3 regions of the Pseudomonas solani genome follow, and region 2 is predicted to be linked to each of the others. Evidence: predicted binding sites of a transcription regulator. Region 2 holds the regulator's gene; each other region holds the start of a gene.

Region 1 (10,282 bases), 2.4 Mb from region 2:
GCCGAATGCTGCTTTGGTGGCCGCGCCCTACTCCCTTGGTAGCAGGCCGGGCGGAGGTGTATCGAGGCGCTTTGGCAGCGGTTCCAAGTCATGCCCGCACTGGGAAGTTTTCCCGGCAAGCGCGGGAGTTTTTCCGTATCCCGCAGGCGGTGGCGCTTCCAGTATTCGAAGCGCCAGGACGCCAGGTGGCGCACTGGTCCACAACGACCACGGGAACCGCACACATGACAACAAGATCGCACCCCCAACCTGCCAGCCCGCTCAGCCTCGCCATCAAGGGCCTCCTGCTCGCCGGTGGCCTCGCCGCCAGCGCCGGGGCCTTCGCCGCCAACGTGACCTGGGAAGACATCGCCAACGACCATGTCTCGGTCAAGGACGTGCTGCAGTACGGCATGGGCACCAACGCCCAGCGCTGGAGCCCCCTGGCCCAGGTCAACGACCAGAACGTGTTCAAGCTGGTGCCGGCCTGGTCCTACTCCTTCGGCGACGAGAAGCAGCGCGGCCAGGAATCCCAGGCGATCGTGCGCGACGGTGTGGTCTACGTCACCGGCTCCTACTCCCGCGTGTTCGCCCTCGACGCCAAGACCGGCAAGCGCCTGTGGGTCTACAACCACCGCCTGCCCGACGACATCCGCCCCTGCTGCGACGTGGTCAACCGCGGCGCCGCCATCTACGGCGACAAGATCTTCTTCGGCACCCTGGACGGCCGCCTGGTGGCGCTGAACAAGGACACCGGCAAGGTGGTGTGGAACAAGAAGTTCGGCGATCACACCGCCGGCTACACCATGACCGGGGCCCCGACCCTGATCAAGGACCAGAAGACCGGCAAGACCCTGCTGATCCACGGCAGCTCCGGTGACGAATTCGGCGTGGTCGGCCAGCTCTACGCCCGCGACCCGGACACCGGCGAGGAAGTCTGGATGCGCCCCTTCGTCGAGGGCCACATGGGCCGCCTCAATGGCAAGGACAGCACCCCGACGGGCGATGTGAAGGCGCCCTCCTGGCCGGACGACAAGAACTCCCCGACCGGCAAGGTCGAGGCCTGGAGCCACGGTGGCGGCGCCCCCTGGCAGAGCGCCAGCTTCGACGCCGAGACCAACACCATCATCGTTGGCGCGGGCAACCCCGGCCCCTGGAACACCTGGGCGCGCACCGCCAAGGGCGGCAACCCCCACGACTACGACAGCCTCTACACCTCCGGCCAGGTGGGCGTGGACCCGAGCACCGGCGAGGTGAAGTGGTTCTACCAGCACACCCCGAACGACGCCTGGGACTTCTCCGGCAACAACGAGCTGGTGCTGTTCGACTACAAGGGCAAGGACGGCAAGGTGGTGAAAGCCACCGCCCACGCCGACCGCAACGGCTTCTTCTATGTGGTGGACCGCACCAACGGCAAGCTGCAGAACGCCTTCCCCTTCGTCGACAACATCACCTGGGCCAGCCACATCGACCTGAAGACCGGCCGCCCGGTGGAGAACGAAGGCCAGCGCCCGCCGCTGCCCGAGCCGGGCCAGAAGCACGGCAAGGCGGTGGAGGTCTCCCCGCCCTTCCTCGGCGGCAAGAACTGGAACCCCATGGCCTACAGCCAGGACACCGGCCTGTTCTACGTGCCGGCCAACAACTGGAAGGAGGACTACTGGACCGAGGAGGTGAACTACAAGAAAGGCTCCGCCTACCTGGGCATGGGCTTCCGCATCAAGCGCATGTACGACGACCACGTCGGCAGCCTGCGCGCCATGGACCCGACCACCGGCAAGGTGGTGTGGGAACACAACGAGCACCTGCCGCTCTGGGCCGGCGTACTCGCCACCAAGGGCAACCTGGTGTTCACCGGCACCGGCGACGGCTTCTTCAAGGCCTTCGACGCGAAAACCGGCAAGGAGCTGTGGAAGTTCCAGACCGGCAGCGGCATCGTCTCCCCGCCCATCACCTGGGAACAGGACGGCGAGCAGTACATCGGCGTGACCGTCGGCTACGGCGGCGCCGTGCCGCTGTGGGGCGGCGACATGGCCGAGCTGACCAAGCCGGTGGCCCAGGGCGGCTCGTTCTGGGTGTTCAAGCTGCCGAGCTGGGACAACAAGACCGCCAGCCGCTGACCCTCCCCGGCGCGCCTGCGGGCGCGCCGACTCCCCTGCCACGCACCAGGAGCCGTCATGAACTACCTGCCCATGTTCCTTCCCCTGCTGATGCTGGTCGTCGGGCTCGCCTGGGCCCAGGCCCCCGCCCCGCAAGCCGAAACCGCCACCGAGGACGCCGTCCGGGTGATCGGCGGCTGCCGCCTGGAGCCGGAAAGCCAATGCCCCGGCGCCGACCTGCGCAATGCCGACCTGCGCAACCTCGACCTGCACAAGATCAACCTGGCCGGGGCCGACCTCTCCGGCGCCGACCTGCGCCACGCCAACCTCGACCTGGCCAACCTGGAGAAAGCCCAGCTGGTGGGCAGCAACCTGACCCGCGCCAGCCTGCAGCAGAGCAACCTGCGCGTGGCCAACCTCAGTGGCGCCCGCCTGGTGGCGGTGCAGGGCTGGGGCCTGTTCGGCCAGGGCGCGCAGTTCAAGGGCGCCGACCTGACCGCCGCCTACCTGGAGTTCGCCCGCCTCTCCGGCGCCAAGCTGCACGACGCCAACCTCAGCGCCGCCGACCTGGAAATGACCTGGCTCAGCCGCGCCGACCTCAAGGGCGCCCGCCTCAACGACGCCAACCTGCAGGAAGCCAAGCTGGGCGACGCCAACCTGGAGAACGCCGACCTCAGCGGCGCCCGCCGCCACTACGCGTCGTTCCAGGGGGTGAACATGGAAGGCTGCCGGGAATGCCCGGTGGATTGGGAAAAATAATGCTCGGGCGGCGCGCGTCTACACTTCAGGCGTCGCGCCCCAACGATTTTTCTGTCATCTGATTTAAGAAAGTTCTGTCAGGGCCGATGAGCTGACCAAGCGCCTCCACACTCTCAGCCAACGGGTTCCGACCATGTTCAACACAAGCTTGAAAAAGGAACTGGAGCACCTTCGGGAGGAAAATGCCCGAGCCCAGCAGATCAAGGAATCCATCTTCCAGGAAATGCTGGTGATGGAGATCGACCTCCAGGGTCGCATCCTGTCCGTCAACGAAAACTTCCTCAACGAGTTGCAGTATCGCCGTGACACCATCATCGGCCGCACGCTCGAAGAGCTCATTCCACAGGCCTTCCACCGCGACCCCAACTACCTGAAGATGCGCCAGGGCCTGGCCAACGGCGAGCACTTCAACGGCGCGTACCGGCTGCTCCGCGGCGATGGCCGCGAGGCCTGGCTGCGCTGCATCTGGCAACCGATCCGCGACGGGCGCGGACAGATCCAGAGCGTGGTGGTGTGCGCCAACGACCTGACCCGCACTATCGAGACCGCCAAGGAGCACGAGGGCCTGATCAATGCCCTGCTGCGCTCCACCGCGGTGATCGAGTTCAACCTCAAGGGTGAGGTGCTCAACGCCAACCAGCGCTTCCTCGATGCCATGGGCTACCGCCTGGAGCAGATCAAGGGCAAGCACCACAGCGTCTTCTGCGATCCGGAGGAATCCAGCTCACCTGCGTACCGGGAGTTCTGGGCCAAGCTGCTGCGCGGCGAGTTCGTGGTTGGGCGCTTCAAGCGCGTCGACGCCCACGGCCGCGACGTCTGGCTGGAGGCCTCCTACAACCCGGTGCACGACACCAACGACCAGCTCTACAAGGTGGTGAAGTTCGCCACCGTGATCACCGACCAGGTGAACCAGGAGCAGGCCGTGGCCGAGGCGGCGAACATCGCCTACAGCACCTCCCAGCAGACCGACGCCACGGCGCAGAAAGGCGCCTCGGTGGTCAGCCAGACGGTCAACGTCATGCGCCTGATCACCAACCAGGTGCAGGAAGCGGCCGAAGGCATCGAGGCGCTGGACAAGCAGTCGCAACTGATCAGTTCGATCATCAAGACCATCAGCGGCATCGCCTCGCAGACCAACCTGCTGGCCCTCAACGCCGCCATCGAGGCGGCCCGCGCGGGCGAGCAGGGCCGCGGCTTCGCGGTGGTCGCCGACGAAGTGCGCCAGCTGGCCGGGCGCACCAGCCAGGCGGCCGAGGAAATCGTCGAGGTCGTGCAGCAGAACCAGAGCCTGGCCCAGGCGGCGGTGGACAGCATGTCCAGCAGCCGCCACCACGCCGAGCAGGGGCTGAACCTGGCCAACGAGGCCGGCTCGGTAATCGTCGAAATCCAGGACGGCGCCCAGCGCGTGGTCAGCGCCGTGGGGCAGTTCGCCAGCCAGCTGAAGACCTGAGGTGGAATAGCCTGGCGGGGGCTGTGGGAGCGGTTGCAGCCGCGATGTCCGCGCGAGTAAACATCCACGCTCCTAGATCATGTTTTGGCCCCCATCTGGCCTCGGAACATGCAACCGTCGCTCACTTCGGACGTAGGGTGTGGCGCACCCTACGGCACGCACTCATCCTGTCGAGTCCTCAGCTCAAGTCGTCACAGCAGAGCCGATGCCCTGCCCTATCACCCCAGCCGCAATACCCCGGTATCGATGGCCAGGTGCACCAGCTCCGCCTGGGAGCTGACCTGCAGCTTGTTCTTCAGCATCGTCAGGTAGTTGGAAACCGTCTTGGCGCTGATGCACAGGTGCTCGGCGATGCTGCGTGCGGGCATGCCGCGGGCGAGCATGGTGAAGATTTCCAGCTCGCGCTGGGTCATGCCGGAGAGGCGCGGGTCGCCGGCCTGGTGCGCCGGGTGGCAGGCGAGCTGGGTGGCCAGGGGCTGCTCGATGTAGGCGTGCCCGGCGAGGATGCGCCGCACCGCTTCCACCAGCACCTCGGGCGCGGAGTTCTTGGTGATGTAGCCGGCGGCACCGGCGTCCAGGGCCTGGCGCACCAGGGGCAGCTCGTCGTGCATGCTGAAGAACAGCACGCGCAACTGCGGCAGGCGTTGGCGCAGCCGGCGGGTGGTTTCCAGGCCGCTGATGCCCGGCAGCGAGAGGTCCATCACCACCAGGTTGGGAATGCTGTCCTGCACCAGTTGCAAGGCCTGCTCGCCGCTGGCCGCTTCGCTCACCTCCACCTCGGGCAGCAGGCCGCGCAGCAGGCTGGCGTAGCCCTGGCGCACCACGGAATGGTCGTCCACCAGCAGAATCTTCATCGCAGGTTCTCCAGGTTGTTCAGGCTTCGCCCAGGGGAATGCTCAGGCGCACCAGCCAGCCGCCGCCGGCGCGGGTGCGCAGGCGCAGATCGCCGCCCAGGCAGCGCGCCCGCTCCAGCATGGAACGCAGGCCGATGCCGGGCCGTGGCGGCTGCACCGCGCCCCGGCCGTTGTCGCCCACCAGCAGGCGCAGGCGCCGGCCGCGGCGCTCCAGGCGCACGCTCACCGCACTGGCATCGGCGTGGCGGGCGATGTTGGTCAGGGCTTCCTGCAACAGGCGGTAGAGATGGGCCTGGTCGGCGGTGGGCAGCACCGGCAGGTCCTCGCCCAGGCGCAACTGGCAATCGACGCCCTGGGCGCTGCGCCACTGCTCGGTGAGCAGCTCGATGGCCTCGCCCAGGTGCAGGCGCTCCAGCACCACGGGGTAAAGGTCACGCACCAGCGCGCGGAAGCTGTCCTGCATGCGCTGGCAGTTGTCCTCCAGGCTGCGCAGGGTGGCACCGGCGCCCGGCGCCTGGCCGGTCATGGAGCGCAACAGCAGCAGCTGCGCGCGGATGCCGGCGAGGTACTGGCCGATGTCGTCGTGCAGGGCCAGGGCCAGGTGCTTGCGCTCGTGCTCCTGCAGCGCCAGCAGGGCGCGGGTCAGCTCGGCGTTGTCGTTGCGCACCTGCTCCAGGGTGCTGGCCATCTCGTTGAAGTGGCCGGCCAGCAGGCGTGCCTCGTGCAGCGAAGGCTGGTTGAGGCGTACCGCCAGGCGGCCCCGGGCGATCTCGTCGAAGCCGGCGCGCAGCTCGTCGAGCACCCGCAGGCCCCGGCGTACCGCGACGCGGATGGCCAGCAGGCTGAGGCCCAGGGCCAGGCCGAACAGCACCAGCAACTGGATGAGGGAGTCCTCCACCTCGTCCATCTCGTCCGCCGGGTCGACGCTGATCAGCACGCGGCGGCCATCGTCCAGTTGCAGCGGCTCGCCGTACTGCTCGGCGGGCGGGAACAGCCGCGCACCGAGCCAAGCGTCCAGGCCGCGTGGTTGTGAGGGCGTCTCGCCCTGCCAGTGGATGCGCACATGGCGCAGGCCCCGCGCCAGGGCCGACTCCAGGGCCTTGGGGTCGCGCCGGGCGGCCTCGTGCAGGTACTCGACCACCGCGCGCGCGGCCACCATCTCGCGTTGCACGTCCTGGCTGGCCTGGCGCAGCAGCACCCCGGTACAGACCAGTGCCACTGCGGCGAAGAACAGCACCACCAGCAGGTTGATGCGGCCGAGGGTGCTCATCGCCCGAGGCCCGATGAAAACGCCGCGGGGGGCGCAGCGGGGGACGCACGGAAGCCATCCACGCCGATCAGGCTGAGGATCAGCAGCACGGGCAGCAGCAGGGTCTTGAGCACACGCATGGCCGGGCCTCCCGGTCTCGTTCTTGTGCCTCCATGCTAGGGCCTGGGGCGGGCGGGCGGGTTACTACCTTGGTACTGCCCCGGCGCTACTTTCTGCATATTTCCCCAGGCCCGGGGCGGCCCTAGGCTGGCGCTACAAGAACGGGAGCCCCCGCCATGCGCCACCTTGCGCCCTATGCCCTGACCTACCTGCTGGCCCTGGCCGCCGCCGCGCTGCTGGCCAACCACGCCGTCGCCGCCGAGGCGCGCCAGCCGCTGGAGGTGCGCATCGGTTACCTCGGCTACAGCCCCGACCCGGGGCCGCTGCTGTCCAACGTCATCCCCGAGCCCCGCGACACCGGCTTGCGCGGCGCCGAGCTGGCGACCACCGACAACAACAGCACCGGGCGCTTCCTCAAGCAGCGCTACCAGTTGCTGGCGGCCAATGCCGAGAGCGAAGCCGAACTGCTGGACGCGGCGCGCCAACAGTATGACCAGGGCCTGCGCCTGTTCGTGGTCAACGCACCGGCGCCCCTGCTGCGCCAGCTGTCGGCGGCGCTGCCGGACAGCCTGCTGTTCAACGCCGGCGCCGCCGACGATGCGCTGCGCACCGACGCCTGCCTGCCCAACGTGCTGCACAGCCTGCCCAGCCGCGCCATGCTCGCCGACGCCCTGGTGCAGTTCCTCGCCCTGCGCCAGTGGAAGCGCTGGCTGCTGCTGGTCGGCCCGCGCCCCGAGGACCAGGCCTACGCCGCCGCCCTGCGCCGTGCCGCCGGGCGCTTCGGCCTGACGATCATCGGCGAGAAGCCCTGGACCTTCGACAACGAGCAGCGCCGCAGCGCCCAGGCCGACATGCCGCTGTTCACCCAGGCCGACGACTATGACGGCGTGCTGGTGGCCGACGAGCGCGGCGACTTCGGCGAGTACCTGCCCTACAACACCTGGCTGCCGCGCCCGGTGGCCGGCACCCAGGGCCTGGTGCCCACCGGCTGGCACAAGACGGTGGAAACCTATGGCGCGGCGCAACTGCAGAAGCGCTTCGAGGACCTCACCGGGCGCTGGATGAACGATCGCGATTTCGCCGCCTGGGTGGCCACGCGCAGCATCGCCAGCGCCGTCACCCGCCTGGGCGCCGCCGACGCCGCCGCGATCCGCACCCTGGAGCTGTCGCCGGACCTGCCGCTGGACGGCTTCAAGGGCCGCAAGCTGAGCTACCGCCCCTGGGACGGCCAGTTGCGCCAGCCCATCGAGCTGATCCAGCCACGCGCGCTGATCAGCACCTCGCCCCAGGAAGGTTTTCTCCACCCCTTCAGCGAACTCGACACCCTCGGCCACGACGCGCCGGAGAGCCGCTGCCGCCTGGCCGAAGCCGCCCTGCAGGCCACGCCATGAACGCCCAGAACAAGGACCCCGCCATGCCCCGCCTCCCCCTCACCCTGCTCGGCGCCGCGCTGCTGCTGGCCAGCGGCGCCACCTTCGCCGCCACCGCCTACGTCTCCAACGAGAAGGACAACGCCGTCAGCGTGATCGACATGGACAGCCTGACGGTCACCGCCAGCCTGCCGGTGGGCAAGCGCCCGCGCGGCCTGGCGCTGTCCAGCGACAACCGGCTGCTGTACATCTGCGCCAGCGATTCGGACACCGTGCAGGTGATGGACCTGGCCACGCGGCAGATCATCAAGGAGCTGCCCTCCGGCGCCGACCCCGAGCAGTTCGCCCTGCACCCCAACGACCGCTGGCTGTACATCTCCAACGAGGACGATGCGCTGGTCACGGTGGTCGACACCCAGAGCAGCCAGGTGCTGGCGCAGATCGACGTCGGCGTGGAGCCCGAGGGCATGGCGGTGAGCCCGGATGGCAAGTGGGCGATCAACACCAGCGAGACCACCAACATGCTGCACTGGATCGACACCTCGACCCAGACGCTGGTGGACAACACCCTGGTGGACCAGCGCCCGCGCCATGTGGAGTTCGACCACGACGGCAAGCGCCTGTGGGCTTCGGCTGAGATCGGCGGCACCGTCACCGTGGTCGACGTGGCCACGCGCAGCATCCAGAAGACCCTGCGCTTCCAGATCAAGGGCGTGCACCCGGACAAGGTGCAGCCGGTGGGGGTCAAGCTGACCCGCGACGGCCGCTACGCCTTCGTGGCCCTGGGCCCGGCCAACCATGTGGCGGTGGTGGATGCGAAAACCCTGGAGGTGCTCGACTACCTGCTGGTGGGCCGGCGCGTCTGGCACCTGGCCTTCAGCCCCGACGAGAAGACCCTGCTGGCCACCAACGGCATCAGCGGCGACGTCTCGGTGATCGACGTCGACAGCCTCAAAGTGACCCGGTCGATCAAGGTCGGCCGCTACCCCTGGGGCGTGGTGGTGGCGCCATGAACGCACTGGAGGTGGAGGGCGTTGGCTTCGACTACGGCCCGCGCCGCGCACTGGATGAGGTGAGTTTCGCCCTGGAGCCGGGCCGCTTCACTGCGCTGCTGGGCCCCAACGGTGCCGGCAAGTCCACCCTGGTGGCGCTGCTCAGCCGCCTCTACGACCTGCAGCGCGGCGATATCCGCGTCGCCGGCCATTCCCTGCGCCGGCAGCCGCGCCTGGCCCTGCGCCAGCTCGGCGTGGTGTTCCAGCAGAGCACCCTGGACCTCGACCTCTCGGTGGAGCAGAACCTGCGCTACCACGCCGCCCTGCACGGCATGCCGCGCCAGCTGGCGGCCGCGCGCATCGACCAGGAGCTGGCGCGCCAGGGCCTGGGCGAACGCCGCCGCGACAGCGTGCGCGCGCTCAATGGCGGCCACCGCCGGCGCGTGGAAATCGCCCGTGCCCTGCTCCACCGCCCACGCCTGCTGCTGCTCGACGAGGCCAGCGTCGGCCTCGACCCGGCCAGCCGCCAGGCCCTCAACCACCATGTGCGCCAACTGTGCGACGACGAAGGCCTGAGCGTGCTGTGGACCACTCACCTGCTGGACGAAGTACGCGGCGAGGACGCCCTGCTGGTGCTCGACCAGGGCCGCCTGGTGGCCTCCGGCACCGCCGGCGAGCTGAGTGCGGCGCATGGCGGCGGCCTGGCCGGTGCCTTCGGCGAGCTCACCCGGCCGAGGGCGCGGGCATGAACGCCGGTGCTTATTGGCAATGCCTGCGCGGTATCGTCGGGCGCGAGTGGTTGCGCTTCGTGCTGCAGCGCTCGCGTTTTCTCAGCGCCCTGGTGCGGCCGCTGCTGTGGCTGCTGGTGTTCGCCGCCGGCTTCCGCGCGGCGCTGGGCATCGCCATCATCGACCCCTACGCCACCTACATCACCTACGAGACCTACATCGTCCCGGGGCTGGCCTGCATGATCCTGCTGTTCAACGGCATGCAGGGCTCGCTGTCGATGGTCTACGACCGCGAGATGGGCAGCATGCGCGTGCTGCTCACCAGCCCGCTGCCGCGCCCCTTCCTGCTCGGTGCCAAGCTGCTGGCCACGGCGCTGGTGTCGCTGCTGCAGGTGTATGCCTTCCTCGCCATCGCCTGGCTCTATGGCGTGCAGCCACCGGCCTGGGGCCTGCTCGCCGCCCTGCCCGCGCTGCTGCTGGCGGCGCTGCTGCTCAGTGCCCTGGGGCTGCTGCTGTCGAACTTCATCCGCCAGTTGGAGAACTTCGCCGGGGTGATGAATTTCGTGATCTTCCCGCTGTTCTTCCTCTCCTCGGCGCTCTACCCCCTGTGGAAGATGCGCGAGGCCAGCGAGTGGCTGTACTGGCTGTGCGCGGCCAACCCCTTCAGCCACGCGGTGGAGCTGGT
Region 2 (10,282 bases):
TGTTCTACTCCACCGAGCTGGACCAGGAAATCCCCGCCGGCCTGTACCTGGCGGTGGCCCAGGTACTGGCCTACGTCTACCAGCTCAAGCAATTCCGCGCGGGCAAGGGCAAGCGCCCTGCGCCCTTGACGGAGCCGCCGATCCCCGCTGACCTGCGTCGCGACGACTGACCCTGCGCTGCCCCTGCCTGTAGGCAAAGGTCGCCGCGCCCCCCTCTGCACCGCCACCTCCGGGAAGTTGGTGAGCTTCTTGCACAAGCTCTGCTGCGCGCATTCGCGCGTCAAAAGATTGAATGGGCGAGGGCTGTGTTTCGCCACTGCTTGAGGGTAGAGATTTGGATCGTTCGCAACTGATCGGCAACGTGCGCGGCAATGTCGCCAGCCTGTCCCGGGGCAACCTGGGGGTGCCGCTGCTGGTGCTGATCATGCTGGGCATGATGACGTTGCCGGTGCCGCCGTTCCTTCTGGACGTGTTCTTCACCTTCAATATCGCGCTCTCCATCGTGGTTCTGCTGGTCAGCGTCTACGCCCTGCGCCCGCTGGACTTCGCGGTCTTCCCCACCATCCTGCTGGTCTCGACCCTGCTGCGCCTGGCGCTGAACGTGGCCTCCAGTCGCGTGGTACTGCTCCACGGCCAGGACGGCCACGACGCCGCGGGCAAGGTGATCCAGGCCTTCGGTGAAGTGGTCATCGGCGGCAACTACGTGGTCGGTGCGGTGATCTTCGCCATCTTGATGATCATCAACTTCGTGGTGGTCACCAAGGGTGCCGGCCGTATCTCCGAGGTGAGTGCACGTTTCACCCTCGACGCCATGCCCGGTAAGCAGATGGCGATCGACGCCGACCTCAACGCCGGCATCATCGACCAGGTCGAAGCCAAAAAGCGCCGCGCGGAAGTCTCCCAGGAAGCCGACTTCTACGGCTCCATGGACGGTGCCAGCAAGTTCGTCCGCGGTGACGCCATCGCCGGCCTGCTGATCCTCTTCATCAACCTGATCGGTGGCATGGCCATCGGCATCATCCAGCACGGCCTGACCTTCGGCGACGCCGGGCGCATCTACTCCCTGCTGACCATCGGTGACGGCCTGGTGGCGCAGATCCCTTCGCTGCTGCTGTCCACCGCCGCTGCGATCATGGTGACCCGTGTTTCCAGCTCCGAGGACATGGGCCAGCAGGTCAACCGCCAGATGTTCGCCTCGCCCAAGGCGCTGGCCGTCTCCGCCGCCATCCTCATCGCCATGGGCCTGGTCCCGGGCATGCCCCACGTGTCCTTCCTCGGCCTCGGCCTGATCGCCGCTGGCGGCGCCTGGTGGATCTGGCGCAAGGGCCAGAAGGAGAAGGAAGTGGCTGTGCAGGAAGCGCAGCGCCAGCAGGAACTGCTGCCGGCCCAGCGTGCCCCGGAAACCAAGGAGCTGGGCTGGGACGACGTCACCCCGGTGGACATGGTCGGCCTGGAAGTCGGCTACCGCCTGATTCCCCTGGTGGACCGCAACCAGGGTGGCCAGCTGCTCACCCGCATCAAGGGCGTACGCAAGAAGCTGTCCCAGGAGATGGGCTTCCTCATGCCGTCGGTGCACATCCGCGACAACCTCGACCTGCTGCCCAACGCCTATCGCCTGACCCTGATGGGTGTCAGCGTGGCCGAGGCGGAGGTCTACCCGGACCGCGAGCTGGCGATCAACCCCGGCCAGGTGTTCGGCACCCTCAACGGCATCGCCGCCAAGGATCCGGCGTTCGGCCTGGAGGCCGTGTGGATCGACGGCAGCCAGCGTGACCAGGCGCAGTCCCTCGGCTACACGGTGGTGGACGCCAGCACCGTGGTCGCCACCCACCTCAATCAGATCCTGCACAAGCACGCCCACGAGCTGCTGGGGCACGAAGAAGTGCAGCAGCTCATGCAATTGCTGGCCAAGAGCTCGCCCAAGCTGGCGGAAGAGCTGGTTCCGGGCCTGGTTTCGCTGTCGACCCTGCTCAAGGTGCTGCAGGCGCTGCTGCAGGAGCAGGTACCGGTGCGCGACATCCGCACCATCGCCGAGGCCATCGCCAACGTCGCACCCAAGAGTCAAGATCCCGCCGCTATGGTGGCAGCTGTTCGCGTGGCGCTGAGCCGCGCAATCGTGCAAAGCATTGTGGGACTAGAGCCGGAGCTGCCTGTGATCACCCTGGAGCCCAGGTTGGAACAGATATTGCTCAGTAGCATGCAGAAGGCCGGACAAGGCTCCGAGGATGGCATCCTCCTGGAGCCTGGCATGGCCGAGAAGCTGCAACGTTCCCTGGTGGAAGCGGCGCAGCGCCAGGAAATGCTCGGCAAGCAGGCCATCCTGCTGGTAGCCGGGCCGATCCGGGCGATGCTGTCGCGCTTCGCAAGGCTCGCCGTGCCAACCATGCACGTACTGGCCTACCAGGAAATACCGGACAACAAGCAGGTCACCATAGTCTCGACTGTGGGGCAGAACTAACCGAGGTCACAGGCCATGCAGGTCAAACGCTTCTTCGCTGCGGATATGCGCCAGGCCATGAAACTGGTGCGGGACGAACTGGGCGCGGATGCCTCCATCATCGGCACTCGTCGGGTCGCCGGTGGGGTGGAGATCACCGCCGCGCTCGACTATCCCATGCCGGCTCCCGCCCCGAGCAAGCCCAACCCGGCCCTCGAAGCCGAGCTGCGCCGTACCCAGACCCGCATCGCCGAGGCCCATGCCGAGCTGAGCAACCGCGGTGGCCAGGCCGACGCCGGCAAGAACCGCCAGCTGGTTGCCGACCGTTCGGACGTGTCTGCGGAAAGCCTCGCCGCCGCCATGCGTCCGCAACGCACCGAGCGTGCAAGTGCCTCGCCGCTGGCGGCACCCGCTGCCCAGCCGAAGGCCGCAGCACCGGCCGCCGCCGACCAGCGCAGCCTGGATGCCATGCGTTTCGAACTCAACGGCCTGCGTGAACTGATCGAAGTCCAGCTGGGCTCCATCGCCTGGGGCCAGATGCAGAGCCGCCGTCCGCAGCAGGCCGGCCTCTGGCGTCGCCTGCAGCGCATGGGCCTGTCCGCCGAACTATCCCGTGCCCTGATGGAGCGTGTCGCCTCCGTCAAGGACCCGCGCCAGGCCTGGCGCATGGTCCTGGCCCACCTGGCCCACGCCATCCGCACACCGCAGCAGGAGCCGCTGGAAGAGGGCGGTGTGATCGCCCTGGTCGGCCCGGCCGGCATGGGCAAGACCACCACCCTGGCCAAGCTGGCTGCGCGCTACGTACTGAAATACGGCGCCCAGCAGATCGCCCTGGTGAGCATGGACAGCTACCGGATCGGCGCCCAGGAGCAGTTGAAGACTCTCGGCCGCATCCTCAACGTGTCGGTGACCCATGTCGATCCCGGCCAATCCCTGACCCAGGCGTTGGCCCCGCTGGCGCGCAAACGTGTGGTGCTGATTGACACCGCAGGCCTGCCGGCGACCGATCCTGCGCTTAAAATGCAGTTGGAGACCTTGGCCAGCCGTGGTGTCAAAGCCAGGAACTATCTGGTGCTGGCTGCAACGAGTCAGAGCCAAGTGCTAAAGGCGGCCTACCATAGTTATAAGCGTTGCGGTCTTTCTGGCTGCATCCTGACCAAGCTCGACGAAGCGGCGAGCCTGGGAGAGGTTTTAGGACTGGCTATCGGCCAGCATCTCCCGGTAGCCTATCTTGCTGACGGGCCTCGGATTCCGGATGACCTGCAGATCCCCCGCAGCCACCAGCTGGTGAGCCGTGCAGTGAGCCTGCAGACGCCGGAGGACCCCAGCGAAGAAGCCATGGCCGACCTGTTCGCCGGGCTGTACCAGAACCCGGCCCGCCGAGTCGGATAGAACCCCAGCCACTCCGGATGAGTGGCACGAGCCCGCCAAGTGGCCCAGTCGACGTGAGACAAGGTGTAATAAATGGGTAGTTTGCATCCCGTACAGGTGATTGCCGTAACCGGCGGCAAAGGTGGCGTCGGCAAGACCAACGTGTCGGTGAACCTCTCGCTGGCCCTCGCCGATCTCGGTCGCCGGGTCATGCTGCTGGACGCCGACCTTGGCCTGGCCAACGTCGACGTACTGCTCGGCCTCACCGCCAAGCGCACCCTGGCCGACGTGATCGCCGGCGAGTGCGACCTGCGTGACGTGCTGCTGCAGGGCCCGGGTGGCGTTCGTATCGTGCCGGCCGCCTCGGGCACCCAAAGCATGGTGCAGCTCTCGCCCATGCAGCACGCCGGCCTGATCCAGGCTTTCAGCGAGATCAGCGACAACCTCGACGTTCTGGTGATCGACACCGCCGCCGGCATCGGCGACGCGGTGGTCAGCTTCGTGCGCGCGGCGCAGGAAGTGATCGTAGTCGTCTGTGACGAACCCACTTCCATCACCGACGCCTATGCTTTGATCAAGCTCCTCAACCGCGACTACGGCATGAGCCGTTTCCGCGTATTGGCCAACATGGCACATAGTCCACAGGAGGGTCGCAACCTCTTTGCTAAGCTGACCAAAGTGACTGATCGCTTCCTGGATGTGGCCTTGCAATATGTCGGCGCGGTGCCCTATGACGAATCCGTACGCAAGGCCGTGCAGAAGCAGCGCGCGGTTTACGAAGCCTTCCCGCGCTCGAAGTGCGCCCTGGCGTTCAAGGCGATAGCCCAGAAAGTGGACAGCTGGCCCCTGCCGGCCAACCCACGCGGTCATCTGGAGTTCTTCGTGGAGCGCCTGGTGCAGCAACCGATCGCGGATTCGGCCATATGACACCCGCTAGTGGACTTCGTATGTACAACAAGGCACAGGCTAGGGATTCCCAGCACCAGCTGATCGAGCGCTACGCGCCGCTGGTCAAACGCATCGCCTACCACCTGCTGGGCCGCTTGCCGGCCAACGTGCAGGTGGAGGACCTGATGCAGGCCGGCATGATCGGCCTGCTCGAAGCCTCGAAGAAATACGATTCCAGCAAGGGCGCAAGTTTCGAGACCTATGCAGGCATACGCATCCGCGGTGCCATGCTCGATGAAGTGAGAAAAGGGGATTGGGCACCACGCTCGGTCCATCGCAACACCCGGATGGTGAGCGATGCCATCCGGAAAATTGAGGCAAGAACCGGGCGAGACGCTAAAGATCAGGAAGTTGCGGCCGAACTTGGATTGAGTCTCGAAGATTACTACGGCATCCTGAGCGACACTTTGGGCAGCCGCCTGTTCAGCTTCGACGACCTGTTGCAGGACGGTGAACATGGCGCGACGCACGAAGACACCGGAGTCACCCATCTCGAACCTTCGAATGATCTGGAAGACGAGCGCTTCCAGGCGGCGCTGGCTGACGCCATCGCCAATCTGCCGGAACGAGAGCGCTTGGTACTGGCGCTGTATTACGACGAAGAGCTGAATTTGAAGGAAATCGGCGAAGTGCTGGGGGTCAGTGAATCGCGGGTCAGCCAGTTGCACAGCCAATGTGCCGCACGCTTGCGGTCACGGCTGGGTGAATGGCGCGCGCACTGATTGGCACGCCGGTTTTTCGATTGATCGACGCCCCCGTTCTACGGGGGCGTTTAGGACTGTACGGAGGTCGATTTGGACAAGAACATGAAAATCCTCATCGTGGACGATTTCTCGACGATGAGACGCATCATCAAGAACCTCCTGCGTGACTTGGGTTTCACCAATACCGCAGAGGCCGATGATGGCACCACCGCTCTACCCATGCTGCACAGTGGCAACTTCGATTTCCTGGTCACCGACTGGAACATGCCGGGCATGACCGGGATCGATCTGTTGCGCGCCGTGCGTGCCGACGAGCGCCTCAAGCACCTGCCGGTGCTGATGGTGACGGCCGAGGCCAAGCGTGACCAGATCATCGAAGCGGCCCAGGCCGGTGTGAACGGCTATGTGGTCAAGCCTTTCACCGCCCAGGTGCTCAAAGAGAAGATCGAGAAGATCTTCGAACGGGTCAACGGCTGATGCCAGTCGCGAGGACGCCATGGACCAAAAAGATTCCCAACCGGGAGACCTTGAGTCGACCCTGAAAAACCATGCGCGCGAGCTGGTCGATACCCTTGAAAAAGGCAATTTCGGCGATGCCGTGCAACTCATCCATGAACTCAACAAAGTCCGTGATCGCGGGCTGTACCAGGAAGTCGGCAAGCTGACGCGCGAGCTGCACACCGCGATCGTCAACTTCCAGATCGACCCGCACCTGCCCCATGCCACAGAGGTTTCGCAGATCGCCGACGCCACTGATCGTCTTTCCTACGTGGTGAAGATGACCGAGAAGGCCGCGAACCGGACCATGGACCTGGTGGAGGAGAGCGCACCGCTGCTCAATGGCCTAGGCGATGAAGCCCAGAGCCTGGGAGAGGAGTGGGGGCGCTTCATGCGTCGGGAAATTGGCGCGGATGCCTTCCGCGACCTGGCCAAGCGCATCGAGACTTTCCTTGCTCGCAGTCAACGCGATACCGAACAGCTTTCGTCGAGGATGAACGACATCCTCCTTGCCCAGGACTATCAGGATCTCACCGGCCAGGTGATCAAGCGCGTCACCCAACTGGTCACCGAGGTCGAGAGCAACCTGGTGAAATTGGTACTGATGGCCAGCGATGTCGATCGCTTCGCTGGTATCCACCACGACCGTGCGGAGATCGTGGCTGAAAAAGAAAAACAAAAAGAGCCTTCCAGGGGTGAAGGTCCGCAGATCAATGCCGATAAGCGTGATGATGTCGTGTCCGGTCAGGTCGATGTCGATGATCTGTTATCCAGCCTTGGATTCTAGGGAGCAACCGAATGAGCTTCGACGCCGATGAAGAAATCCTCCAGGACTTCCTGGTTGAGGCCGGCGAAATATTGGAGCAATTGTCCGAACAGCTGGTCGAGCTCGAGAGCCGTCCGGACGATATGGATCTGCTCAATGCCATTTTCCGCGGCTTCCACACGGTCAAGGGTGGTGCCGGCTTCCTCCAGCTGAATGCGCTGGTGGAGTGCTGCCACATCGCCGAGAACGTCTTCGACATCTTGCGCAAGGGCGAACGCCGTGTGACGGCGGAGCTCATGGACGTGGTCCTGCAAGCGCTGGACACGGTCAACGAGATGTTCAGCCAGGTACGCGAGCGCGCCGAGCCGACGCCGGCCACGCCGGAGCTGCTGGCTGCCCTGGCACGCCTGGCCGAGCCGGGTGGTGACGAGGCGGCTGCCGAACCGGAGTACGAGCCCGAGCCTGAGCCCGTTGCTGAAGCCGAAGCCGCGTCCGGTGATATCACCGACAGCGAGTTCGAACAGCTGCTCAACGTGCTCGATGAGCCCGCCGCCGAGTCGAGCGTCAGCGCGGCCTCATCGGCCGCTGCCGGGGCTGACGAAATCAGCGACGACGAGTTCGAAGCGCTGCTCGACCAACTGCACGGCAAGGGCAAGTTCGTGGCCGAGCAGGCCCCTGCTGCGCCTGCCAAGGCCGCCGCCCCGGCGCCCGCGCCTGCGGCACCTGCCGGTGGCGGTGACGAGATCAGCGACGACGAGTTCGAAGCGCTGCTCGACCAGTTGCATGGCAAAGGCAAGTTCGTGGCCGCCGCTGAGGTCGAGGCCCCTGCGGTTGCCGCTCCGGCCGACAAGGCTCCTGCGGCACCTACTGCCGGCGCCGGCGAAAACATCACTGACGACGAATTCGAAGCGCTGCTCGATCAGCTCCACGGCAAGGGCAAGTTCGTTGCCGACGCCGCGGAGGCAGCCCCTGCCAAACCGGCTGCTCCGGCCAAGCCCGCTGCCGCTCCGGCCGCCAAGCCTGCCGCCGCGAAACCGGCTGCTGCTCCCAAGGCGGCTGAGCCGTCCAAGCCCGCTGCCAAGCCTGCGGCCGCTCCCGCGCCTGCCGCGGGTGGCGACAAGGCCGCGTCCGCCGCCAGCGAGGCCGAGACCACGGTACGCGTCGACACCGCGCGCCTGGACGAGATCATGAACATGGTCGGCGAGCTGGTATTGGTGCGTAACCGCCTTGTGCGCCTGGGCCTCAACAGCGGTGACGAGTCCATGGCCAAGGCCGTGTCCAACCTCGACGTGGTCACCGCCGACCTGCAGACCGCGGTCATGAAGACCCGCATGCAGCCGATCAAGAAGGTCTTCGGCCGCTTCCCGCGCCTGGTCCGCGACCTGGCGCGCAACCTGAAGAAAGAGATCAACCTCGAGCTGGTGGGTGAAGAGACCGACCTCGACAAGAACCTGGTCGAGGCCCTGGCCGACCCGCTGGTCCACCTTGTGCGCAACGCCGTCGACCACGGCGTCGAGACGCCCGAGGAGCGCGAGGCCGCCGGCAAGCCGCGCACCGGCCGCGTGGTGCTCTCCGCCGAACAGGAAGGCGACCACATCCTTCTGATGATCACCGACGACGGCAAGGGGATGGACGCCAATATCCTCCGCGCCAAGGCGGTGGAGAAGGGGCTGCTGGACAAGGACGCCGCCGACCGCCTGACCGATCTCGAGTGCTACAACCTGATCTTCGCCCCGGGCTTCTCGACCAAGACCGAGATTTCCGACGTCTCCGGCCGCGGTGTCGGCATGGACGTGGTGAAGACCAAGATTTCCCAGCTCAACGGCACGGTCAACGTGTTCTCGCAGAAGGGGCAGGGCTCGAAGATCGTCATCAAGGTGCCGCTGACCCTGGCGATCATGCCGACCCTGATGGTGATGCTGGGCAACCAGGCCTTCGCCTTCCCGCTGGTCAACGTCAACGAGATCTTCCACCTCGACCTGTCGCGCACCAACGTGGTGGACGGCCAGGAAGTGGTGATCGTGCGCGACAAGGCGCTGCCGCTGTTCTACCTCAAGCGCTGGCTGGTGCGTAACGCGGCCCACGAGGAACAGGGCGAAGGCCATGTGGTGATCCTCTCCGTGGGCACCCAGCGCATCGGCTTCGTGGTGGACCAGCTGGTCGGCCAGGAAGAGGTGGTGATCAAGCCCCTGGGCAAGATGCTCCAGGGCACTCCCGGCATGTCCGGCGCCACCATCACCGGCGATGGACGCATCGCCCTGATTCTCGACGTGCCGAGCATGCTCAAGCGCTACGCGCGCCGCGGTTGATCGTTTAGGCGGCCCTGGCGGGCCGCCTGTTAGGAGTGTTTATGGCAGTCAAGGTTCTGGTGGTTGATGACTCCGGTTTCTTCCGTCGTCGTGTCTCGGAGATTCTGTCCGCCGACCCCAATATCCAGGTGATCGGCACCGCCACCAACGGTCGCGAAGCCATCGATCAGGCGCTGGCGCTCAAGCCGGACGTGATCACCATGGACTACGAGATGCCGATGATGGACGGCATCACCGCGGTGCGGCACATCATGCAGCGCTGCCCGACCCCCGTGCTGATGTTTTCTTCCCTGACCCACGAAGGCGCCCGGGTGACCCTGGACGCCCTCGACGCGGGTGCGGTGGATTTCCTGCCGAAGAACTTCGAGGACATCTCGCGCAACCCCGACAAGGTCAAGCAACTGCTCTGCGAGAAGGTGCACAGCATCGCCCGCAGCAACCGTCGCTACAGCAGCTACAGCCCAGCGCCGGCAGCCCCGGCGTCGGCGCCCAGCCCCGCTGCGCCCACGCCGGCCCCGTCGCGCCCCAGCGCCGGTGCCGCACCTGCGCCGGCTTCCAGCTCGGGGGGCTCGTCCAGCCCGGCTCCCAAACGCAAGTCTTACAAGCTGGTGGCCATCGGCACCTCGACCGGCGGCCCGGTGGCCCTGCAGCGGGTGCTGACCCAGCTGCCCGGCAACTTTCCGGCGCCCATCGTCCTGATCCAGCACATGCCGGCAGCCTTCACCAAGGCCTTCGCCGAGCGCCTCGACAAGCTCTGCCGGATTTCCGTCAAGGAAGCCGAGGACGGCGATGTGCTGCGCCCCGGCCTGGCCCTGCTGGCACCGGGCGGCAAGCAGATGATGGTCGACGGCCGTGGCACCGTGCGCATCCTCCCGGGTGACGAGCGGCTGAACTACAAGCCCTGCGTCGACATCACCTTCGGCTCGGCGGCCAAGGCCTATAACGACAAGGTCCTGGCGGTGGTGCTCACCGGCATGGGCGCCGATGGCCGGGAAGGCGCTCGCCTGCTCAAGCAGGGCGGCAGCCAGGTCTGGGCGCAGGATGAAGCCAGCTGCGTGATCTACGGCATGCCCATGGCCATCGTGAAGGCCAACCTGGCCGACGCCGTCTACGGGCTCGACGATATCGGCAGGCACATAGCCGAGGCGTGCCTGTAATGGAGAACGCGCGTCAATGGATGTACTGAGCGTTGTCGGCGTCATACTTGCGCTCGTCGCCATCATCGGCGGCAACTACCTCGAAGGTGGCC
Region 3 (10,282 bases), 3.1 Mb from region 2:
GGTGGTGCGATAGCGACGGGCAAGCGCGAGGGCGGCGGCGGGACGATCCTTCTGGACGTCGGCGATGCTGGTACCCAGCAGCCGCGCGGCCTCCCCCGGGTGCGGCGTGATCACGCAACCCTCGGGCAAACCGACCCCACCCGCGGCCAGCAGATTGAGGGCATCGGCATCCCAGACCTGGGGTACCTCCTGTGCGGTCACGGCGCTCAGCAGGCTGCGCCCCCAGGCGCCCTGGCCGAGCCCGGGGCCAACCACCAACACGCTGGACGCAGCCGCCAGGCCACGCAGTTGGTTGGCGGACGCAACCCCCACGCTCATCACCTCGGGCATGCGCGACAGTGCCGCGCCAACGTGCTCGCCCCGGGTGGCCAGCGACACCATGCCGGCCCCGCTGCGCAGCGCGCTTTCGGCGCTGAGCAAGGCCGCACCACCGGTGCCCAGGTCACCGCCCACCACCAGCAGGCGGCCGTAGCGCCCCTTATGAGCAGTCGCCGGGCGCGAGGCCAGGAGGTCGAGCCCATCGACGGCCAGGCGCCGGGCGACGAACAGCTGGCTGGCGACGATCGCTTCGTCCGCCTGCAGGCCGTCGAAAACCAGTTCGCCGACCCGATCGGGTGCAGCGCCGGTAAACAGGCCCAGCTTGAGGCCAATGAAGGTCACGGTGAGGTCGGCGCGCACCGCAACGCCAAGCACGCGGCCGGTATCGGCGCAGAGGCCGGAAGGGACATCCACCGCGAGCACCGGCAGGTGGCTGGCATTGATGCAATGGATGGCCTCGGCATAAGGCTCGCGAACCTCACCGACGAGTCCGGTTCCCAGCAACGCATCGACCACGACGCCCTGCAGGTCTGCCGTCTCGTTCCACGACAGGATGGGCACACCGGCGCTCAGCGCCTCATCCCGCGCCAGCGCGGCGTCGCCTTCGAGGGCAGTGGCATCACCCACGGCCAGCACCTGGGCGCGCCACCCCGCGCGCAGGGCCAGCGCAGCGATCAGGTAGCCATCCCCGGCGTTGTTGCCACGGCCAGCCAGAACCGTCAGCTCAGCCACGTTCGGCCAGCGACGACGCAGGGCGCGCCAGGTGGCGTGGGCGGCACGCTGCATCAACTCGAACCCCGGCGTACCGGCGGCGATCAGGCGTGCATCCAGCTCGCGTACTTGGGCAGATGAATAGAGGACGAGCGGCAGGTCATCGATTGGGTCGGGCATGCGATTCGGCGTTCAGGGCTAGGTCTGGCAGAATTATACGCACCTCGATTGCGGTTTCCCTCCAGCATGTCCCTATCTCCCGAACAACTCGCCGACCTCGCGCAGTCCATCAAGGACTGGGGACGCGAGCTCGGCTTCCAGCAAGTGGGCATCACCGGGGTGGAGCTGGGCGAGCACGAGGCGCACCTGCAGCGCTGGCTGGACGCGGGCTACCAGGGCGAGATGGATTACATGGCCGCCCACGGCAGCAAGCGCTCCCACCCGGACGAGCTGGTCCCCGGCACACTGCGGGTGGTCTCTCTGCGCATGGACTATTTGCCCGGCGACACGCGCATGGCGCAGGTACTGGGGCAGCCGGAGAAGGCCTACGTCTCGCGCTACGCACTGGGCCGCGACTACCACAAGCTGATCCGCAAGCGCCTGCAGCAACTGGCCGAGCGGGTCCAGCAGGCCATCGGCCCCTTCGGCTATCGCGCCTTCGTCGACAGCGCGCCGGTACTGGAGAAGGCCATCGCCGAACAGGCAGGCCTCGGCTGGATCGGCAAGAACACCCTGGTGCTCAACCGCAAGGCCGGCAGCTACTTCTTTCTTGGCGAACTGTTCGTCGACATGCCGCTGCCGGTGGATGCACCCCACGGCAGCGAACATTGCGGCCGCTGCTCGGCGTGCATGGACATCTGCCCCACCGCCGCCTTCGTCGCGCCCTATCAACTGGACGCGCGGCGCTGCATCTCCTACCTGACCATCGAGCTCAAGGGCTCGATCCCGGAAGAGCTGCGCCCGCTGATCGGTAATCGCGTATTCGGCTGCGACGATTGCCAGATGGTTTGCCCCTGGAACCGCTTCGCCCGCCCCACCGACCAGGGCGACTTCCAGCCCCGCCACGGCCTGGACAATGCGGCCCTGGCGGAGCTGTTCACCTGGAACGAGGAGGAGTTCCTCACCCGCACCGAAGGCTCGCCGCTACGCCGCGCCGGCTACGAACGCTGGCTGCGCAACCTGGCGGTCGGCCTGGGCAACGCCCCCTCGACCATCCCGGTGCTGGAGGCCCTGCGTGCCCGGCGCGAGCACCCCTCGGAACTGGTTCGCGAACACGTGGAGTGGGCCCTCGCCCGACACCAGGCAGCCTGAAACGGCTCAGACCTTGATGAAGTGCTCGCGGTAGTGGCGCAGCTCGGCGATGGAGTCGCGGATGTCGTCCAGGGCCAGGTGGGTGCTGCTTTTCTTGAAGCCGTCACGCACATGGGGCGCCCAGCGCGCGGCCAACTCCTTGAGGGTGGAGACGTCCAGGTTGCGGTAGTGGAAGTAGCCTTCCAGCTTGGGCATATGGCGATAGAGGAAGCGGCGGTCCTGGCAGATGCTGTTGCCGCAGATCGGCGACTTGCCCTTGGGCACCCACTGCTCCAGAAAGGCCAGGGTCTGCGCCTCGGCCTCGGCGGCGCTGATGCGGCTCTCGCGCACGCGCTGGGTCAGGCCGCTCTGGCCATGCTGGCGGGTGTTCCACTCGTCCATGCCGGCAAGAATCTCGTCGCTCTGGTGCACGGCGATGGTCGGGCCTTCGGCGAGCACGTTGAGATCACTGTCGGTGACGATGGTGGCCATTTCGATGATGACGTCGTTATCGGGATCGAGGCCGGTCATTTCCAGGTCGATCCAGATCAGGTTCTGTGCGTTCTGCATGTTCGCTCTCCAAGGCAAGGCGCGCATTCTAGCTTAGAGCCCGGTGCGCCGGGCTGCCCGTGCTAAACTCGCCGCCGTTTTCAATCAGTGGAAGTTCCATGGCCAAACGCCACCTCAGCCGCCGGCAAAGCTGGCGCATCGAGAAGATCCAGGAAGAGCGCGCCGCCCGTGCGGCCAAGCGCGAATCACGCGCGCTCGACGAGCTGGAAGGCGGCGATCTCGGCCCCGAACAGACCGGCCTGGTAATCGCCCACTTCGGCGTGCAGGTCGAGGTCGAGGCGCTGGAAGGCGAGATCGCCGGCCAGGTATTCCGCTGTCACCTGCGCGCCAACCTGCCGGCGCTGGTCACCGGCGATCGTGTGGTCTGGCGCTCGGGCAACCAGGGCAGCGGCGTGATCGTCGCGCAACTGCCGCGCACCAGCGAGCTGTGCCGGCCGGACATGCGCGGCCTGCTCAAGCCGGTGGCGGCCAACGTCGACCTGATCGTCATCGTCTTCGCTCCCCTGCCCCACCCGCACGCCAACCTCATCGACCGCTACCTGGTGGCCGCCGAGCATGCCGGCATCCAGCCGCTGCTGCTGCTGAACAAGGCCGACCTGGTGGACGATGACAACAGCGCGATGCTCGACTCTCTGCTGGGCGTCTATCGGCAGCTCGACTATCCGCTGCTGGAAGTCTCGGCACACGGCGGCGGTGGCATGGAAGATCTACAGATACGCCTCGACGGCCACGTCAGCGTGTTCGTCGGCCAGTCCGGCGTCGGTAAATCCTCGCTGGTCAACAGCCTGTTGCCCGGTGTCGACACCCGCGTCGGTCCGCTCTCGGAGCTGACCGGCAAGGGCACCCACACCACCACCACCGCGCGACTGTTCCATTTCCCCGGTGGCGGCGAGCTGATCGACTCCCCCGGCATCCGCGAATTCGGCCTAGGCCACGTCAGCCGCCACGATGTGGAAGCCGGCTTCATCGAGTTCCGCGACCTGCTCGGCACCTGCCGCTTCCGCGACTGCAAGCACGACCGCGAGCCCGGCTGCGCCCTGCTCAAGGCGCTGGAGGACGGCCGCGTGCAGCCCCAGCGCATGTCGAGCTACCGGCACATCCTCGAAAGCCTGCCGGAACCCGAATACTGACAGGCGCCGCAAACGAAAAGGCCACGCAATCGCGTGGCCTTTTTCATTCGGGTCGGGCTGCCGTCAGGGCTGTTTGTTCTCGTCCATCTTCAGCACGCCATCCTCGAAGATGTTCAGCTTCTGCTGCAACTCCTGGGGTTGCAGCGGCGCGGCGCCACCGGGTGGTGTGACCTGGGTGCCGGAAGCCGCGCCGGGGACCGAAGGCGGCGTGCCGCTGGCGGGCGTCGACGGCGGGGTACCGCCTTCGGCCGGGGCGTTCTGGTCGCCATGGGAACCCTCGATGTCGCGCTGGGCCTTCTTGGTCAGCACGATGATATCGATGCGCCGGTTGACCGGGTTGAAGGGGTCCTCGCGATCAAACAACGCCGAGGAGGCATAGCCCACCACCCGCGCGACCTGATCATCGGGGTAGCCGCCCGCCACCAGGGTCCGACGCGCGGCGTTGGCGCGGCCGGCGGAAAGCTCCCAGTTGCCGAACTCACCAGCCCCGGCAAAGGGCTTGGCATCAGTGTGGCCGCTGATGCTGATCTTGTTCGGCACGGCCTTGATGGTCTCGGCCATGATCAGCAGGATGTCTTCGAAATAGGGCTGCAGGCGCGCGCTGCCGAGGTCGAACATGGGCCTGTTGGCGGCGTCCATGATTTGGATGCGCAAGCCATCCTGGGTGATCTCGAACAGGATCTGGTCCTTGAATTTGCGTAGCTCGGGGTTCTCGTCGACCTTGTTCTGCAGCTCCTGCAGCAGCATCTCGAGGCGTTCCTTCTCGATCTGGTCGGCCAGGGTTTCCACCTGCTTGGCGTCCACCTGCTTGTTGGTCGAGTCGATCGCCGCCTCCTGGGCGTCAGGGGCGTCCTTCAGCTCGGGGTTGAGCGTACGGTCCGGCGCCGGCGTCGGCGTACCGCCGAGGTCGATCACATAAGGGCTGGCGCTTTCGGTGAAACCGATGGGGTCCTGGAAGTAGCCAGAAATCGCCTTCTTCTGCTCGGGCGTGGCCGAGGACATCAGCCAGAGCACCAAAAAGAACGCCATCATCGCGGTGGCGAAGTCGGCGAAGGCGATCTTCCAGGCACCGCCATGGTGCCCAGCGGCGATCTTCTTGACCCGCTTGACGATGATCGGCTGGTTGTTATCCATGGTTCAGCCCCGGTCAGCTACCGCGAACGGCCTGCTCGAGCTCGCTGAAGCTCGGGCGATGTGCGGGGTATAGAACCTTGCGCCCGAACTCCACCGCCAGCGACGGAGGCATCCCGGACGCCGAGGCAACCAGGCAAGCCTTGATGGCCTCGTAGACGTTGAGCTCTTCCTTCGCGTCGTGCTCCAGGCAGACGGCCAAGGGGCCGAAGAAACCGTAGGCCGCGAGAATACCGAGGAAGGTACCCACCAGGGCAGCACCCACGTGCTGGCCCAGCGCAGACTGCTCGACCTGGCCGAGCAGCGCCATGGTCACCACGATACCCAGTACCGCCGCAACGATACCGAAGCCCGGCAGGCCATCGGCGATGCGGGTAACGGCGTGGGAGGGGTGTTCGAGGTCTTCCTTCAGGCTGTTCAGTTCCATGTCGAACAAGCCTTCGAGTTCGTGGGGCGCCATGTTGCCGGAAGACATGATGCGCAAATAGTCGCTGATGTACGCGACCATCCCGGCATCCTTGAGGATGCCCGGGTACTTACTGAAGATCGGGCTTGCGGCCGGGTCTTCGATATCGGCCTCGATGGCCATCATCCCTTCGCGGCGGCTCTTGTTGAGAATCTCGTAGAGCAGGCGCAGCACTTCCAGATAGAAGGCATGGGTGAAGCGCGAGCCGAACATCTTCAGCGACTTTTTCAGCACATGCATGAAGGTGCTGCCCGGGTTGGCCTGGAGGAAGGCCCCGAGCGCCGCGCCACCGATGATCAACACCTCGAAAGGCTGTATCAGGGCACCGATCTTACCGTGGGAAAGGACATATCCGCCGAGAACGGTGGCGAATACGACGATGATGCCGATTATTTTTGCCATAAAGTGAGACTTGAAGGGTCAGTAATAGGGTTATGAAAACAACCCTTCTAATTATCGGAACTTATGCGCCAGACTATAGCCAGTTAAGGCGAAAAGCCAGTTTGGCTCAAACCTCATGAAGACGCAGATGCCCCCACCCAGCAGCCTCGACGCCTGGATCAAACAACTCGACGGCGTCCGCCTCCCGATTCCGGCGGAAAGCCATGAACGGGTGCGCCGCGCCCTGGGCGACAGCCGCCGTTCGATGCGCGAGATCGCTGACCTGATTCAGGATAGTCCCGGCCTGGCACTGAGCATCATGCGTGAGGCCAACCGCGCCGGTTCCTCCCTCGACAGCCCGGCGGAAAGCCTGGAAGTGGCCCTCACGCGCCTCGGTCTGAAGCGATCAGAAGAGCTGCTCAACCGCCTGCCAGCCGTCAACGAAACCGATATCCCCCTGGCACTGCGCCAACTGCAACTGATCAGCCAGCACGCCTCGCAACAGGCCAGCGGCCTGTTCGCCGCCCGCCTGGCGCGCCTGTGGCAGGAAATCCACTGGAACAGCCTGCTGTTCCTGTCCCCGCTCTGGCCGTTGCTGGCCCTGCACCCGCAGCTCTTCGCCGCCTGGGAAACCCGCGTCATCGTCCGTGGCGAGCCGGCGCGCAAGGTGGAACTCGAACTGCTCGGCGTGCCACTGCTGCGCCTGTGCCAGGCCCTGGCCGAGCACTGGAAGCTGCCGGACTGGATCACCTACGGCTACCGCCTGCTCAACGCCGACCGGCGCATGCTGGTGAAGGCCCTGCACATCGCCCGTGACAACGAGCACCCCCTGCACCAGCAACAGATGCTCGATGCCGACCCGGCCCTGCGCCGCTGGCTCACCCAGCCGGGCAACACGGTATTGCTGGCCAACGGATTGGCGGTGTCCGCCCACGACTCCTGGGCCTGCGACCACAGCCTGCGCTGGCAGCGCCTCACCGGCCTCTACATGCAACTGCCGCTGACCGAGCTGCAGCAACTCATCCACCAGCACGCTGCCGACAGCGCCCGCAAGCACGCGCGCAGTGACCTCTGGCATCCGGCCCAGGCGTTGATCTGGCCCTGGGATTGCAGCCGCTGGCCGACCGAGGAAGTGAAGCCGACCCCGCCCCCGCCGCCGCACTCAGCGAATGGCGCCAGCATTGTGGTCAGTTGCTGAAGGAGCCTAGCCCCTTCGCCAACATCGTCCAGCTCACCGGCTGTGCCCGCGACGCCCTCACGGCCTGCGGCATGCGCCGCTGCCTGATCCTGCTCACCGATCGCACCCAGAGCCGGCTGGCGGTGCAGCAAAGCGCCGGGCTGCCCAGGGAAGCCGCCGGCCTGCAACTGGACCCGACCCAGAGCCAGGTGCTGCGCCGTCTGCTCGCGCAACCCGGCCAGCTGCGTCTAACGCCGGAGAACGCCGCACAGTACTCCGCGCTGATCCCCGGCAACCTCAAGGCACTGTTCCCGGCCGACCACGTGCTGCTGCGCTCCATCCCTGCCAACGGTCGCGTCGCCCTGCTGCTGATCGCCGACCAGGGCGGCCAGCCCTTCGCCGACGTCAGCCTCCAGGCCTTCGGAAAGACCGTGCAATGCATCGAGCGCGCCCTGGCCAGCTTTGCTACGCGCGGGCGCTGACCTTTCCGCTACAATCCGCCTCTTTCATTCTCTTCCGGAGTGTTCAATGTCCGCCTTTTCCGGCCTGCCACTGGTGATCGAACCGGCCGACCTGGCAGCTCGACTCGATGCGCCCGACCTGATCCTGGTGGACCTGACCAGCGCCGCGCGCTACGCCGAAGGCCACATTCCCGGCGCCCGCTTCGTCGACCCCAAGCGCACCCAGCTCGGCCAGGCCCCGGCCCCCGGCCTGCTGCCCGCCAAGGCGGACCTCGAAACCCTGTTCGGCGAACTGGGCCAGCGCAGCGACGCCACCTATGTGGTCTATGACGACGAGGGCGGTGGCTGGGCCGGGCGCTTCATCTGGCTGCTGGATGTGATCGGCCACGGCCGCTACCACTACCTGAACGGCGGCCTGCACGCCTGGCTGGCCGATGGCCGCGCCACCTCGACCGAAACTCCGGCCCCGGCCGGCGGCCCGCTGCCGCTGGTGATCCACGACGAGCCCACAGCCACCCGCGAGTACCTGCAGAGTCGCCTCGGTGCCGCCGACCTGGCCATCTGGGACGCACGCGGCCCCGGCGAATACGCCGGCACCAAGGTGCTGGCGGCCAAGGGTGGACACATCCCCGGCGCGGTGAACTTCGAATGGACCGCCGGCATGGACCCTCAGCGCGCATTGCGCATCCGTGAAGACATCGCCGAGATCCTGCAATCGCTCGGTATCACCCCGGACAAGGAAATCGTCACCCACTGCCAGACCCACCACCGCTCCGGCTTCACCTACCTGGTGGCCAAGGCGCTGGGCTACCCCCGCGTTAAGGGCTACGCCGGCTCCTGGTCGGAGTGGGGCAACCACCCGGATACCCCTGTCGAGGCCTGAGCCTCCGGTAAACAAGGAACACCCATGAAAGAACGCCTGTTCATCATCAGCCAATACCTGCTGCCCCATCACCTGCTCTCGCGCCTGGCCGGCTGCGTGGCAGAGTGCCGCGTGCGCTGGTTCAAGAACGCCTTCACCGCCTGGTTCGCCCGCCGCTACCAGGTGAACATGAGTGAAGCCCTGGTCGAAGACCTCACCGCCTACGAACACTTCAACGCTTTCTTCACCCGCGCCCTGAAAGAGGGCGCGCGCCCGCTCGACCCGACGCCCGGCGCCATCCTCTGCCCGGCCGACGGTGCGGTCAGCCAGCTCGGCCCCATCGAGCACGGCCGTATCTTCCAGGCCAAGGGCCACAGCTTCAGCGTGCTGGAGTTGTTGGGCGGTGACGCCGAGCGCGCCGCGCCCTTCATGGGCGGTGACTTCGCCACCATCTACCTGTCGCCTCGCGACTACCACCGTGTGCACGCCCCCCTGGGCGGCACCCTGCGTGAAATGGTCTACGTGCCCGGCCGCCTGTTCTCGGTGAACCAGAGCACCGCCGAGAACGTGCCCGAACTCTTCGCCCGCAACGAACGCGTGGTCTGCCTGTTCGACACCGAGCGTGGCCCAATGGCCGTGGTGCTGGTGGGTGCGATGATCGTCGCCTCCATCGAGACCGTCTGGGCTGGCCTGGTAACGCCCCCCAAGCGCGAGCTGAAGACCTTCCGCTACGACGAAGCCGCACGTGCGCCGATCAGCCTGGAGAAGGGCGCCGAGCTGGGCCGCTTCAAGCTGGGCTCCACCGCCATCGTGCTCTTCGGCCCGCAGCAGATCCGCTGGGCCGAAGGCCTCGCCGCCGGCAGCGCGGTGAGCATGGGCGAACTGCTGGCACAGCCCGCGCAGGCCTGATAAACCGGGCGGGCCGGGTTGAACGCAAGGCTGCGACCGAATGTCCAACCTTGCAGTGCAGCCGCCCGGCTCGCCGTCCATTCCGTAGCAGCACTTTGCCATACCAACCCCGCGATGGGCTGCGGGCCGCAAGGGATGCTGCTAGAGTGCGAGTGAAATTTCCGCACGTCTTGCCCGCTGCAGTTGGAGTATTCGAGCTACATGGACAAACAGAGTCCCCACCTGTTATTGCGTGTTCCTACTCCGAACAAGCAGAGCCTGTCCTTCTGCGATGCCTCCCCGCGTGATCTGAAACGCTGGATTTCCGGACTGCCCAAGGCCAACCTCGGCGAGACCGCGCGCCAGCTCTACCAGGCCCTCGTGGAGCTCAACCAGCTCGTCACCGCCAGTGAAAACCGCCTGCAGTTGCTCGAACTGCTGCGCCCCGAGGTCTACTACGTCTGCCAGCACCTGGAGCGTCACTTCCTCAACCAGGCCATAGTCCTCGACGAGCGCCCGCGCAAGGTCGCCAACCTCTGCCAGGCCCTGCAGAACCACCTGGCCATCGGCTACAAGCAGATCGTTGCCCAGGAATCGTCGCGCCAGTCCAAGGAAGGCGCGCAACTGCTGACCATCGCCCTGCAGCGGGCCATGCACAGCCTCAACGGTGCACTGATCCGCGCCAGCCAGCTCTACTGCCCCGTGCCCGAAGGCCTGTGGCTGGAGCTGCATCAGCTCTACCAGATTGCCGTCTCCCGCCAAGTCCAGCGCGCCATCATCCGCGACAACCTGGCCCGTCACACCGAAGGCCTGAGCGTCGAGCAGACCTACCTCGTGGCCCTGCTGCTGGGCTGCTCGCGCTGCAACCAGATGCGCCAGAACAACATCGCCCGTCTT

The links. Region 2 encodes FliA, which starts transcription of late flagellar genes. Its sites were predicted from a motif close to CTAAAGTTTNNNNNNNNNNNGCCGNTAA; they were not measured.
Region 1: PSm6_RS01505 (methyl-accepting chemotaxis protein) is a predicted target of FliA. The motif match lies at 2,897-2,924, and genes of this name have one in related genera.
Region 3: motA (flagellar motor stator protein MotA) is a predicted target of FliA. The motif match lies at 6,070-6,097, and genes of this name have one in related genera.

Annotation. Positions count from the first base shown of each region.
Region 1 is NZ_AP023081.1:330,261-340,542, forward strand. Features, by position in the region: gene exaA (quinoprotein ethanol dehydrogenase) at 225-2,096, shown strand; gene PSm6_RS01500 (pentapeptide repeat-containing protein) at 2,154-2,834, shown strand; gene PSm6_RS01505 (methyl-accepting chemotaxis protein) at 2,968-4,284, shown strand; gene PSm6_RS01510 (response regulator) at 4,503-5,138, opposite strand; gene PSm6_RS01515 (HAMP domain-containing sensor histidine kinase) at 5,158-6,408, opposite strand; gene PSm6_RS01520 (hypothetical protein) at 6,405-6,527, opposite strand; gene PSm6_RS01525 (lanthanide ABC transporter ABC transporter substrate-binding protein PedA1) at 6,684-7,898, shown strand; gene PSm6_RS01530 (YVTN family beta-propeller repeat protein) at 7,922-8,890, shown strand; gene PSm6_RS01535 (lanthanide ABC transporter ATP-binding protein PedB/LutE) at 8,887-9,618, shown strand; gene PSm6_RS01540 (lanthanide ABC transporter permease protein PedC) at 9,615-10,282, shown strand, end outside.
Region 2 is NZ_AP023081.1:4,638,602-4,648,883, forward strand. Features, by position in the region: gene flhB (flagellar biosynthesis protein FlhB) at 1-170, shown strand, start outside; gene flhA (flagellar biosynthesis protein FlhA) at 335-2,458, shown strand; gene flhF (flagellar biosynthesis GTPase FlhF) at 2,474-3,829, shown strand; gene fleN (flagellar synthesis regulator FleN) at 3,902-4,735, shown strand; gene fliA (RNA polymerase sigma factor FliA) at 4,732-5,478, shown strand; gene PSm6_RS21135 (chemotaxis response regulator CheY) at 5,563-5,937, shown strand; gene PSm6_RS21140 (protein phosphatase CheZ) at 5,957-6,745, shown strand; gene PSm6_RS21145 (chemotaxis protein CheA) at 6,757-9,033, shown strand; gene PSm6_RS21150 (protein-glutamate methylesterase/protein-glutamine glutaminase) at 9,075-10,190, shown strand; partial or broken gene PSm6_RS21155 (flagellar motor protein) at 10,207-10,282, shown strand, end outside.
Region 3 is NZ_AP023081.1:1,566,871-1,577,152, forward strand. Features, by position in the region: gene PSm6_RS07295 (NAD(P)H-hydrate dehydratase) at 1-1,209, opposite strand, end outside; gene queG (tRNA epoxyqueuosine(34) reductase QueG) at 1,276-2,340, shown strand; gene orn (oligoribonuclease) at 2,347-2,889, opposite strand; gene rsgA (small ribosomal subunit biogenesis GTPase RsgA) at 2,988-4,019, shown strand; gene motB (flagellar motor protein MotB) at 4,083-5,153, opposite strand; gene motA (flagellar motor stator protein MotA) at 5,167-6,018, opposite strand; partial or broken gene PSm6_RS07325 (HDOD domain-containing protein) at 6,134-7,656, shown strand; gene rhdA (thiosulfate sulfurtransferase) at 7,703-8,518, shown strand; gene asd (archaetidylserine decarboxylase) at 8,543-9,406, shown strand; gene PSm6_RS07340 (cyclic-di-GMP receptor FimW-related protein) at 9,608-10,282, shown strand, end outside.